DNA from 2 places in the Mesorhizobium sp. M0751 genome. Region 2 is predicted to be linked to the other one. Evidence: predicted binding sites of a transcription regulator. Region 2 holds the regulator's gene; the other holds the start of a gene.

Region 1 (6,560 bases), on a different contig from region 2:
GCTGACGGTATTGCTCGGAACTTCGCTGAAGTTCGAGGGCAAGTTCATTCTGCAGACCCGTACCGACGGGCCGGTCGACATGCTGGTCGCGGATTTCTCCACGCCGCACGCGCTGCGCGCTTATGCCCGCTTCGATGCCGACCGGCTGCAGGCTTTGACTTCTGCCGGTGAGACGTCACCGCAGACGCTGCTCGGCAGCGGTGTCCTGGCGCTGACCATCGACCAGGGCGCCCACACGCAACGCTACCAGGGCATCGTCCAGCTCGACGGCGTCACGCTGGAAGATGCCGCACGCACCTATTTCCGCCAGTCGGAGCAGATTCCGACCGACCTCCGGCTTTCGGTTGCCAAGCTTCTGACGCCCGGCGTCGGCGGTGCCCGCGAGCAATGGCGGGCCGGTGGCCTGCTGGCACAGTTCCTGCCGCAGTCGGCGGAGCGCATGCGCGTACCCGACCTTCCCGGTGGCGACGGCGATCCGCGTGAGGAAATCCACGACCCGACCGACAATTCCTGGCAGGAGTTGCTGGCGCTGCTTGGTACTATTGAACCGACCGAGCTGATCGATCCGACGATCGGCGCCGAACGGCTGCTTTACCGGCTTTTCCACGAGCATGGCGTCCGCGTCTTCGGCGGGGTGCCGGTCGCCGACCAGTGCTCATGCTCGAGGGAGAAGATCCGCGGCATCCTCGAAGGCTTCTCCGCCGAGGAGATCAGGGACAGCACCGAGGATGGCAGCATTCACGTGGCCTGCGAATTCTGCTCGAAACAATATGACTTCGATCCGGCGGAATTTGCAGCGGCTCAATAGCGAGCGTCAGTGCGGCTGCCTTCGCAGAACTTGGATTCCCTCGCCCCGCAAGGCGGGGAGAGGAATCCAAGTGAACGTCAATTGACGGTGCGCCGCGTGCCCGGCAAATCGAGCGAGAAGGCGGGGATGGCGACGTCGAACGTCTCGCCCCGCTTGTTGCGCATTGTGTAGTGCCCGACCATGATGCCGGACGGGGTCGAGAGCGGGCATCCAGACGTATACTGATAGCTGTCGCCGGGGTTGAGTCCGGGTTGCTCGCCGACGACCCCGGGGCCGCGCACTTCCTCGACCTTGCCGGTGCCATCGGTAATGTGCCAGTAGCGTGACAGAAGCTGCACGAACTCGTCCGACTGATTGTCGATGGTCACCTGGTAGCCCCAGACATAGCGGTTTTGCGGCGGGTCGGAGTGATCCTCCAGATAGAACGGCCTGACCTGCACTTCGATGTTGCGGGTGACGGCGCTGTACATAAACTGCTCCAAAGCAATGTAGATGGAACTTTCGATGCTCAGCGCAGTTTGGTCAACGATGCGCGGCATCTTCTTGCCCGATCTCAAGCGCAGGTGCCGAAAAACAATGTCATTTGAGTGACACATGACAATGATGGTGTGCAGGCTTGTGCCGGGCGACTCAGCGTTTTGTCGAATTGTTGAAAACGGCCGTCATGCGGCCGGCATTTCTGGAGTGACCAGATCTCGATGGAACCGACATTCGCAGCCGCTCTCCTTTCCATAGCCCTCCTTCTTTCAAATCTCGCCAGCATCCTGTTAGCCTCGCTGAAGCTGAAGCGACCAGCCAAGATTGCACCGCCCGCGGCCAACGCGCCGCCGGTATCGATCGTCATCCCGGCGCGCGGCGTCGAGCCGTTTGCCGAAGAGACGCTGGAGCGCGCCTTCTCCCTCGACTGGCCGCGCTACGAACTCATCTTCTGCGTCGCCCATGCCGACGACCCGGTAGTCAAGCCGATCAACGCCGCAATGGCGCGCTTTCCAGCTATTCGCGCCCGTCTTCTAGTCGGTGACGACCGCATCAGCGGCAATCCAAAACTCAACAATTGCGTGAAGGGTTGGGAGGCGGCGCATTATCGCTGGGTCATCCTTGCCGATTCCAACGTGCTTATGCCGAGCGATTACGTCCAGCAGCTGCTGGCGGCCTGGCGGCACGACACCGGCCTCGTCTGCTCGACGCCGATCGGCTCGCGGCCGGACGGTTTCTGGGGGGAGGTCGAATGCGCCTTTCTCAACACGCTGCAGGCACGCTGGCAGTACGCTGGAGAGGCGCTCGGCCTCGGCTTCGCCCAGGGCAAGAGCATGTTGTGGAACAAGCCGATGCTCGACGCCAATGGCGGCATCCGCGCGCTTGCCGCCGAGATCGCCGAGGACGCCGCCGCGACCAAGCTCGTCAACCGACTCGGACTGCGGGTCAATCTTGTCGCCTCGCCATTCGAACAGCCGCTCGGCCGGCGCACGCTTGGCGAGATCTGGTCGCGGCAGGCGCGCTGGGCGCGGCTGCGCCGCGTCACCTTTGCACTGTTCTTTGCCCCCGAGATCCTGATCGGCGCGGCGCCGCCGCTGGTGCTTGCGCTGGTTGCCGCGGCTGATGCCGGCGTCAGCCTGCCGGCCACCGCCACCGCCGTGCTGGCCGCGGCCTACCTGCCGGAATGCGCCTTGGCCTCGGCCAAGGGGTGGCACCTGTCGCTGCGCACCATCCCGGCGATGATGGTTCGCGACTGCATGCTGCCGGCGATATGGGCGCGCGGATGGCTGAGCGGCGCCGTCGATTGGCGAGGCAATGTGATGACTATCCAGACCAAGGCCGTCGCGGAGCTGGAAGAGACCCCGTCCGGCGCCTGATCGGCGCGTCCCCGCTCGCCTCTGTTCGGCCAGCCCTTATCCGGCAGCTCTCAGCGCCTGCTCGATGTCTTCGAGCAGATCGTCGGTGTCCTCAAGGCCGACTGACAGCCTGAGCGTGCCCGGTCCGATGCCGAGCTCGGCGCGGGCCTCATCGGTCAAGTTCTTGTGCGTCGTCGTCGCCGGATGGGTGATCAGGCTCTTGGCGTCGCCGAGATTGTTGGAAATCAGCACGACGTCGAGTGCGTTCTGGAAGGCAAAGGCCGCCTGCTTGCCGCCCTTCACATCCAGGCAGATCAGCGTCGAGCCGCCCGACATCTGCTTCTTGACCACGGCCGCTTGCGGGTGGTCGGCGCGGCCGGGATAGATGACGCGGGCGATTTGCGGGCGCTCGGCGAGGAAATCCGCGATGCGGCCGGCACTTTCCGTCTGCTGGCGTACGCGCAGCGGCAGCGTCTCCAGGCCTTTCAGCAGCGTCCAGGCATTGAAGGGCGAGAGGCTCGGGCCGGTGTGACGGAAATAGTCATGCAGGTTCTCGTCGATCCATTTCTTGTCCGACAGGACGATGCCGCCAAGACAGCGCCCCTGGCCATCAATATGCTTGGTCGCGGAGTAGACGACGATGTGGGCGCCGAGCTGCAGGGGTTTCTGCTGCAAGGGCGTGGCGAAGACATTGTCGACGATCAGCCTGGCGCCAATCGAGTTGGCAAGTGCGGCGACGGCGGCGATGTCGACCACTTCCAGCGTCGGATTGGTCGGGCTTTCCAGGAAGAACAGTTTGGTGTTCGGCTTGACCGCTTTTTGCCAATTGGCGATGTCTGTGCCGTCGACCAGCGTTGCCTCGATGCCATATTTCGGCGCCAGCGTCTCGATCACCCAGCGGCAGGAGCCGAACAGTGCGCGCGCCGCCACGATATGGTCGCCAGCCTTGGCGCTGCACAGCAATGCTGCCGTCACCGCCGCCATGCCGGATGCAGTGGCGCGCGCGTCCTCGGCTCCTTCCAGCGCGCACATGCGTTTTTCAAACATGTCCACGGTCGGATTGGCATAACGCGAATAGATGAAGCCCGGCTCCTCGCCCTTGAAGCGGGCTTCCGCCGCTTGCGCCGTCTCGTAGACATAGCCTTGGGTGAGATACATCGCCTCGGAGGTCTCGCCGAAGCCAGAACGCAGCGTCCCGGTATGCACGAGTGCGGTCTGAGGCTTCCAGTCGCGCTTCTTGGTCATCATTCTATCCAAACACCAAAATTGGTCCAAACAACAAAAAACCGGTCGCGAAAGTCGCAACCGGTCCATATGGCCTTGCGGCCCGACGGTCCTTTAGCGACTTGTTTAACGTGGCTGCAAGCCGACCGGCCAAATCACCACGGGATAACGAGCTTTAGACCCGCGCCACGCTTGCGTCAATTGCCGGCATGATTAAGAGGGTTGTACCAAGCAGGTGCCAAAGGCGTCCACGGTCGGACCTGCGACAGAACAAGACCTCGCCCGGCGTTCGAACGGAGCCAGACCCTTGCGGCAGACAGGCATTCTTCCCGATCAGGATATTTCCGCGCTGTTCCAGACGGGCGCGCTGAAATCGACGCGCACGCTCGATGCCGATCAGATCCAGCCGGCCAGCCTTGACCTCAGGCTCGGCGACAAGGCCTGGCGGGTGCGTGCTTCCTTCTTGCCCGGCCCGGACCACAGAGTTGTCGACAAGCTCGACCGGCTGAAGCTGCACGAGATTAACCTCGCCGAAGGTGCTGTGCTGGAAACCGGCTGCGTCTACATCGTGCCGCTGCTCGAAAGCCTGGCGCTGCCCGCGCATATTTCGGCTTCGGCCAACCCGAAGAGCTCGACCGGGCGGCTCGATATCTTTACCCGGGTGATGACCGACCGTGGCCACGAGTTCGACAAGATCGCCGCCGGCTATGAAGGCCCGCTCTATCTGGAGGTCAGCCCGCGCACCTTCCCGATTGTGGTGCGGACAGGCTCGCGGCTGTCGCAGATCAGGTTCCGCACTGGCAATGCGCTCTTGTCGGAAAGCGAGCTGCACGAACTGCACCGCGCCGAGATGCTGGTCGCCACCGAACCGCCCAACATCTCAGGCGGCGGCATCGCGCTGTCGATCGACCTCGACGGCGACAAGGATGGGCTGGTCGGCTATCGCGGCAAGCACCACACCGGTCTGGTCGACGTCGACAAGCGCGCCGCGCAGGATGTCGTCGATTTCTGGGAGCCGCTCTACAAGAGCGGCGCCGGCGAACTGGTGCTCGATCCGGACGAATTCTATATTCTGGTGTCGCGCGAGGCGGTGCATGTGCCGCCGCTCTACGCCGCCGAAATGACGCCCTTCGATCCGCTGGTCGGCGAGTTCCGCGTCCATTATGCCGGTTTCTTCGACCCGGGTTTCGGCCATTCGGCGTCGGGCGGCACCGGCAGCCGGGCGGTGCTCGAGGTGCGTAGCCACGAAGTGCCGTTCATCCTCGACCACGGCCAGATCGTCGGACGGTTGGTCTACGAGCACATGCTGAAACGGCCGCAAGCGCTCTACGGCACAGACCTCGGCTCGAACTATCAGGCGCAGGGCCTGAAACTGTCCAAGCATTTCCGCGCCGCGCGCTGAGGTTGGAACAGCCAATCTCCCCCCTCGTGGGGGAGATGCCCGGCAGGGCAGAGGGGGGCGCGAAGGATCGCGGCCTTCGTGTTGAGGCAGGTGAAAACTTCCGAAGGCCGAGCTTTGATGAGTTGAGACGCTGGCGGGACAGCGCCCCCCTCTGGCCTGCCGGCCATCTCCCCCACGAGGGGGGAGATCACGCTCTCATCGACGCCTCAAAGCGCCTTCACGGCGACCTTCACCGGCTGCTCGATTTCGAGCGGGTTGCGCAGAGGCAGGCCGAAATCCTGCGCCTCGATCTCGAATACGTCACCGGCCTCGGTCCTGATGCCGTCGGCGAAGGACAGCGTCGCCGTGCCGAACATGTGTACATGCACGTCGCCCGGCTGGCGGAAGGCCGAGTATTTGAAGTGGTGATGCTCGAGATTGCCAATGGTGTGCGACATGTTCGCCTCGCCCGACAGGAACGGCTTTTCCCAAAGCAGCTTGCCGTCGCGCAGGATGCGTGAAGCGCCGCGGATATCGGAGGGCAGATCGCCGATCAGGATTTCCGGCCCGAACGAAGCGTTGCGCAGCTTGGAATGGGCAAGGAAGAGATAGTTCACGCGCTCGGTGACGTGGTCGGAAAACTCGTTCGACAGCGTGAAGCCGACGCGGAACGGGGCGCCGTCGTCGCCGATCACATAGATACCGGCGATTTCCGGCTCCTCGCCGGCATCCTGGGCGAAGGCCGGCGACATAAGCGGCGCCCCGGGCGCCACTGCCATGGTGCCATTGCCCTTGTAGAACCATTCCGGCTGCACGCCGGTCTGGCCCTTCGCCGGCTTGCCGCCCTCAAGCCCCATGCGGAACATCTTCATGGAATCGGTCAGCTGTTGCTCGCCGTCCGTGCTGAGCTTCTTGTGCATGGAATCGCGGGTCGCGGCGGAGCCGAGGTGCGTCAGCCCGGTGCCGGTGAGATGGAGATGCGCCGGATCGGGATGGTTGATCGGCGACAGCAGCCGCCCCTTCTTGTAGGCTGCGTCGAGATCGACGGTTTCGCTGAAGCCCTTGCGCTCGATCAGGGCGACAAGCCCGCTGCCGGTGCGCGCGGCCTCCATCGCCAGCGAATAGACGCTGCGGGCGCCGTTGATGACGCGGGTCTTGCCGCCGTTGCGGGCAACGACGCGGATCGTCTCGGCGTCGTCGAGGATCTGTGAGATCAGCATGGTAACCCTCTCTGAATTGCGGGCTGGCCTGCCTTTCTCGGCAAACCCTACCCTGCGCGGCCCGGACCCTGTCCGCGCCTCGGTTGAAATTCTTC
Region 2 (6,560 bases):
CGCGAGGACCCAATGACCATCGCTTCCGATGCCATGCCATCATCCGCAGCAGCCCGGGCCAGGGAAGCTACGGTGCGGCGCTTCGCGCTCACAGATGCCATATTTCGCGGACTCACCCGTGCTTCCGCAGTTCTTGTGCTGGTCATCCTCGGCGGTGTCGCGATCTCGCTGTTTGCCGGCTCATGGCAGGCGCTGTCGTCCTTCGGTTTTTCTTTCCTGACGACTGAGAGCTGGAATCCGGTCACGGAAAAATTTGGCGCACTGGCGCCGATCTACGGCACCCTGGTCACGGCGGCTATCGCCATCCTGATCGCGGTCCCGATCGGCATCGGCATTGCAATCTTTCTCACCGAGCTCTGCCCGCGCCCGCTCAGGCGCCCGATCGGCATAGCGGTCGAGCTATTGGCCGGCATTCCCTCGATCATCTACGGCATCTGGGGCCTGTTCGTATTCGCGCCGTTCCTGCAGACGACGATACAGCCCTTCATCATCAACATCTTTCACGGCGTACCGGGACTATCCAGCCTTTTCGCCAGCCCTCCTTACGGCATCGGACTTCTGACCTCGGCGCTGATCCTCGCCATCATGGTGTTGCCATTCATCACCTCGATCACCAAAGACGTCTTCGATACGGTGCCGGCGGTGCTGAAGGAATCGGCTTACGGCATCGGATGTACGACCTGGGAAGTGACCCGGCGCGTGGTCATTCCCTATACCCGCATCGGCATCATGGGCGGCGTCATGCTTGGCCTCGGCCGCGCGCTCGGTGAGACCATGGCGGTGACCTTCGTCATCGGCAACGCCCACCGCATCAGTGCCTCCCTGTTCGCGCCGGGCACGACCATCTCGGCCACCATCGCCAATGAATTCACCGAAGCCGACGGCGATCTCTACACCTCCTCGCTGGTTTCGCTCGGCCTGATCCTATTCGTCATCACCTTCCTGATCCTTGCCGCCGCCCGCTATATGCTGATGCGGATCGACGCCCGTACGGGAGCCTGACCGATGTCGACATCCTCATCGCTCCACAGCCGCCGCAAAGCCAGGAATTCGGTGATGATGGCGCTTTGCGTCGTCGCTGCCGGTATCGGGCTTGCCTGGCTGGCGCTCATCCTCGGCGCACTGGTCTATAAGGGCACAGCCGGGCTTTCGTTCGCGGTCTTCACCGAGATGACGCCACCACCCGGCGAGGCGGGCGGCCTGCTCAACGCCATCGCCGGCAGCCTGCTGATGACGATCATCGCGGTTGTCGTCGGCACGCCGATCGGCGTGCTGGCGGGAACCTACATGGCCGAGTATGGACGTTTCTCGCGCATCACCACCGTCGTCCGCTTCATCAACGACATCCTGTTGTCGGCGCCGTCGATCATCATCGGCTTGTTCGTCTATGAATTGATGGTGCGGCCAATGGGGCATTTCTCGGCCATTGCCGGTGCCGTGGCGCTTGCCATCCTGGTCATTCCGGTGGTCGTGCGCACCACCGAAGACATGCTCAACCTGGTACCGAACGCGTTGCGCGAAGCCGGCGCCGCGATCGGCGCGCCGCGCTGGGTGGTGATCCGTTCGGTCGCCTATCGCGCCGCATTGTCCGGCATCGTTACCGGCATATTGCTGGCGATAGCACGCATTTCCGGCGAGACGGCGCCGCTGCTCTTCACTGCGCTCAACAACCAGTTCTGGTCGAGCAATATCAACGCGCCGATGGCCAGCCTGCCGGTGACCATCTTCCAGTTCGCTCTCAGCCCTTACGAGGAATGGCAGCAGCTGGCGTGGACCGGCGCACTCATAATCACCCTGACGGTTCTGGGCTTGAGCATCCTCGCCCGCAGCCTTACCGGACGCAGAGAGGACAGATGATGCAGATGTTGTCCCCAGACATGACGATGACCGAAACGGTCGCCGAGAAGACGAAGATCGAGGTCAAGAACCTCAACTTCTACTACGGCCAGAGCAAGGCGCTGAAGGACATTAGCCTGTCGCTGCCCGAGCGCAGTGTCACGGCCTTCATCGGCCCATCGGGCTGCGGGAAATCGACGCTGCTGCGTGTGTTCAACCGCATCTATGAGCTCTACCCGAAACAGACGGCCGAGGGCCAGGTGCTGCTCGACGGCAAGAACATTCTCGACCGGTCGCAAGATCTCAATCTGCTGCGCACCAAGATCGGCATGGTGTTCCAGAAGCCGACGCCGTTCCCGATGTCGATCTACGAGAACATCGCCTTCGGCGTCAGGCTCTACGAGAACCTCGGCAAGTCCGAGATGGACGGCCGCGTCGAACAGGCGTTGAAGCGCGCCGCGCTGTGGAGCGAGGTCAAGGACAAGCTCAACGCCAGCGGCTTGAGCCTGTCCGGCGGCCAGCAGCAGCGGCTCTGCATCGCCCGCACCGTGGCGGTGAAGCCGGAAGTCATTCTGCTCGACGAACCGGCGTCCGCACTCGACCCGTTGTCGACCGCAAAGATCGAGGAGCTGATCGACGAATTGCAAGCCGACTACACGATCGTCATCGTCACCCACAACATGCAGCAGGCGGCGCGCGTGTCGCGCCAGACCGCCTTCATGTATCTGGGTGAACTGGTCGAGTTCGACCGGACCGAGAAGATCTTCACGTCGCCCCGAGAGAAGCGCACGCAGGATTACATCACTGGCCGCTTCGGCTGAGCCGTTCCGATCATGCATATGAGGACAGGACCATGGGCGAACACACAGTCGCTTCTTTCGACGAGGATCTCGAGCAGATCAGCAAGCTGATCCGCGACATGGCCGACCTCGCCGGTTCGATGGTCGGCGGGGCGACCAAGGCCCTGTTGAATTCCGACAACGTGTTGGCGCAACGCGTCGTTTCCGACGACGCCATCATGGATGCGCGTCAACGCGAACTGGACGACCGCGCCATCACCCTGATCGCCAAACGCCAGCCGATGGCCCACGATCTCCGCCATGTGGTCGGAGCGATCCGCATGGCCGGCGACCTCGAACGCATCGGCGACCTTGCCAAGAATATCGCCAAGCGTGTGAGTGCGGTCGGCCTCAGCGTCACGCCGCGCGACTTGTCGCATTCCATCGACGCGATGGCGCAGCTGGTGCTCATCCAGGTGCAGGGCGTTATCGAGGAATATGCTGCAGGCGATGCGGCCGCGTTGGCCAAGCTGCGTGCCGCCGACGAGCGCATCGACGTCAAATACACGTCCGTGTTCCGCGAGCTGTTGACCTACATGATGGAAGACCCGCGCAACATCACCGCTTGCACGCATCTGCTGTTCTGCGCCAAGAATCTGGAGCGGATCGGCGACCATGTCACCAACATCGCCGAAAATGCGTATTATGTGCTGACCGGCGAGCAATTGCCGGGCAATCGTCCGAAGCAGGACGAAACGACAATGTCCGCGCCGGTGACGTGATGGGGGTGCCCAGCCGATGATCGCACCACGCATAATGGTGGTGGAGGACGAGGAGCCGTTGGGTGTGCTGCTCCGCTACAATCTCGAATCCGAAGGCTACCAGGTCGAGGTGGTGACACGCGGCGACGAAGCCGAGATCCGTTTGCAGGAGAATGTGCCCGACCTTCTGGTGCTCGACTGGATGATACCAGCGGTTTCCGGCATCGAGCTCTGCCGCCGGTTGCGGGTGCGCCCCGAAACCGAGCGGCTGCCGATCATCATGCTGACCGCGCGCGGCGAGGAGAGCGACCGAGTGCGCGGTCTTTCGACCGGCGCCGACGACTATCTGGTCAAACCGTTTTCGACACCGGAATTCATGGCCAGGGTCAAGGCGCTGCTGCGGCGCGCCAAGCCGGAAGTGCTGTCCAGCGTGCTGAAGGTCGGCGACATCGTGCTCGATCGCGAATCGCACAGGGTCTATCGCAAGAAGAGCGAAATCAGGCTCGGGCCGACCGAATTCCGGCTGCTCGAATTTATGATGCGGCATCCGGGCCGCGTCTTCTCGCGCAGCCAGTTGCTCGATAATGTCTGGGGCGAGACGATCTATATCGACGAACGCACCGTCGACGTGCATGTCGGGCGGCTGCGCAAAGCCATCAATAACGGCCGCATGCCGGATGTCATCCGCACCATCCGCGGCGCCGGCTATGCGATCAGGGAAGATTGATCCGCCTGGTCAGGCTACGTTCTTTCTGACGCCGGGCCTCATCTGCGCGCCCGGCGCGAAAATCTCCTGGTCGACGAAGCCAAGCGCCCGCATCGCGCAGCCTTCGCGGATCAGCGGCAATTCGTTTGGTTCGGTATCGAAGGAGATCGAGCCCGAATGCTGGCCACCGGCGGTCTGGGCGATGGCCTGGCGCAAGGCCGGCTCGATCAGATCGAAGGCGGCGGCACTGGCGCCGACCATCGCGACCGGCGCCGGATCGATCAGCGCGAACAGCGAGCCGAGACCGAAACCCAGCGCTTCGCCGGCCTTGCGGTAGGCCTCGCGTTCCGGCCCATCCTTCTCGCGCGCCCGGGCCGCCAACGCGCGCATGTCGGCGTCGCTGACGTCGGCTACCGGTTCGCTGTCTTCACTCATCTGCCTGGCGTTGCGCCAGATGGCGTAATTGCCGGCGTAGGCCTCGATGCAGCCGCGTCGTCCGCAACGGCAGAGCGCGCCGCCTGGACGATGGATCATGTGGCCAAACTCGCCGCCCGAGGAATGCGTGCCGGTGAACAGCTGACCCTTGAGCACCAGCCCCATGCCGATGCCGTGCGAAAGCAGGATGGCGATGAAGTCGTCGCGATAGCGATCCGGATCGCGCCAGCGCAAAGCCACCGCCATCATGTTGCAGTCGTTCTCCACCGTTGCCGGGACGCCGAATTCGTCCTCCAGCATGTCGGCAAAGGCGATGTCGGTCTGCGGCGTGATCGGCGACCACAGCATGGCGCGTGCAGGGGAGTCGGTAATGCCCTGAATCGCCAGGGCGATGCGGGCGACACTGCGGACGTCAAGGTCTGGATCCTGCAGCCGGCGCCGGACGATGGCCATGCATTCACGGATCAGCTCATCGCGTGGCATGGTCAGCGTGTCCAGCCGGCGCTGTTCCTCGGCGACCACCTGTCCCGCATAGTCGATAATGGCGGCCGACAGGAAATTCAGCGACAACACCACGGTCAACACCGCCGCAGCTTCCGGGTTGAGGGCGAGGCCGACCTGCGGACGACCGCGTTTCAACGAAGCGGGCTCGCTTGCCTTGCTCTCGGCGAGGATGCCTTCCCGTATCAGGTCGGAGGAGATCGCCGATATGGTCGAATGACTGAGGCCGGTGGTTGCTGCGATCTCCGTACGCGATGGCTGGCCGGCCCGGCGCACCGCCGAGATCACCATCGCCCGGTTGCGCCGGCGCAAATCGTCATGGCGGATTCCGACCGACATCGTTTGCTTTCCTCCCGGTTGCCGCGGCCGCTCATGAACCGGAAGCCGTCGGTAATGTCCGACAAATAGTGTCGGATGCAGGCAAATAGTGTCAGATGCCGGTGGCGCTGTCATCGTTTATTCCGACGCTCGAAAAAACTCGTAGAGTCATCAAAATCCATCAGAATCGATGTTGACAGCAGCCGGAGATCGGGCCAGTATTTTTTCGAGGCTCGAAAAAATTAGAGCTTCTAAGCTGGTCTTTGAGCCAATTGGTCACGCCGTACGCGGCGCAGGGAGGATATGATGAAGAAATTCACGACCGCCATTCTGGCGGGTGTCGCCATGACGCTGGCGCTGGCGTCGGTGGCGCAGGCTAAAGACAAGGTCATCGGCGTCTCCTGGTCGAACTTCCAGGAAGAGCGCTGGAAGACCGACGAGGCCGCAATGAAGGCGGCCATCGAGGCCGCAGGCGACAAGTATATTTCCGCCGACGCGCAGTCCAACCCCGGCAAGCAGCTCACCGACGTCGAGAGCCTGATCTCGCAGGGCGCCAACGCACTGATCATCCTGGCCCAGGACGCTTCAGCCATCGGGCCAGCCGTGCAAAAGGCGCTGGACGAAGGTATTCCGGTTGTCGGCTACGACCGGCTGATCGAGAACAAGGACGTCTTTTACCTGACCTTTGACAACAAGGAAGTCGGCCGCATGCAGGCCCGCGAAGTCTTCAAGGTGAAGCCGGAAGGCAACTACGTCTTCATCAAGGGCTCGGGTGCCGATCCGAATGCCGATTTCCTGTTTGCCGGTTCGATGGAAGTGCTGAAGGACGCAATAGACAGCGGCAAGATCAAGAATGTCGGCGAGGCCTATACCGACGGCTGGCTCCCGGCCAACGCCCAGAAGAACATGGAACAGTTCCTGACCGCGAACGACAACAAGGTCGATGCAGTGGTCGCGGCCAATGACGGCACTGCCGGCGGCGTCGTCGCCGCACTGACGGCACAAGGGCTGGCCGGATCTATTCCGGTCTCGGGCCAGGACGGCGACCACGCCGCGCTGAACCGCATCGCGCTCGGCACACAGACCGTGTCGGTGTGGAAGGACGCGCGCGAGCTCGGCAAGAACGCCGCCGAGATCGCCTCGCAACTGGCCGACGGCAAGCAGATGACCGACATTGCCGGCGTGAAGGATTTCACCACGCCCGGCGGCAATACCGTCAAGTCG

What was found. Region 2 encodes PhoB, which activates phosphate uptake and scavenging genes when phosphate is short. Its sites were predicted from a motif close to TGTCATNNANCTGTCAT; they were not measured.
Region 1: NKI19_RS10110 (ceramide glucosyltransferase) is a predicted target of PhoB. The motif match lies at 1,386-1,402, and genes of this name have one in related genera.

Annotation. Positions count from the first base shown of each region.
Region 1 is NZ_JAMYPH010000004.1:481,923-488,482, reverse strand. It holds gene NKI19_RS10120 (Hsp33 family molecular chaperone) at 1-808, shown strand, start outside; gene apaG (Co2+/Mg2+ efflux facilitator ApaG/CorD) at 886-1,278, opposite strand; gene NKI19_RS10110 (ceramide glucosyltransferase) at 1,507-2,661, shown strand; gene NKI19_RS10105 (O-succinylhomoserine sulfhydrylase) at 2,698-3,888, opposite strand; SAM riboswitch at 3,959-4,036, opposite strand; gene NKI19_RS10100 (2'-deoxycytidine 5'-triphosphate deaminase) at 4,172-5,266, shown strand; gene araD1 (AraD1 family protein) at 5,473-6,465, opposite strand.
Region 2 is NZ_JAMYPH010000002.1:114,016-120,575, reverse strand. It holds gene pstC (phosphate ABC transporter permease subunit PstC) at 13-1,002, shown strand; gene pstA (phosphate ABC transporter permease PstA) at 1,006-1,857, shown strand; gene pstB (phosphate ABC transporter ATP-binding protein PstB) at 1,854-2,657, shown strand; gene phoU (phosphate signaling complex protein PhoU) at 2,690-3,397, shown strand; gene phoB (phosphate regulon transcriptional regulator PhoB) at 3,414-4,103, shown strand; gene NKI19_RS03185 (ROK family protein) at 4,113-5,357, opposite strand; gene xylF (D-xylose ABC transporter substrate-binding protein) at 5,643-6,560, shown strand, end outside.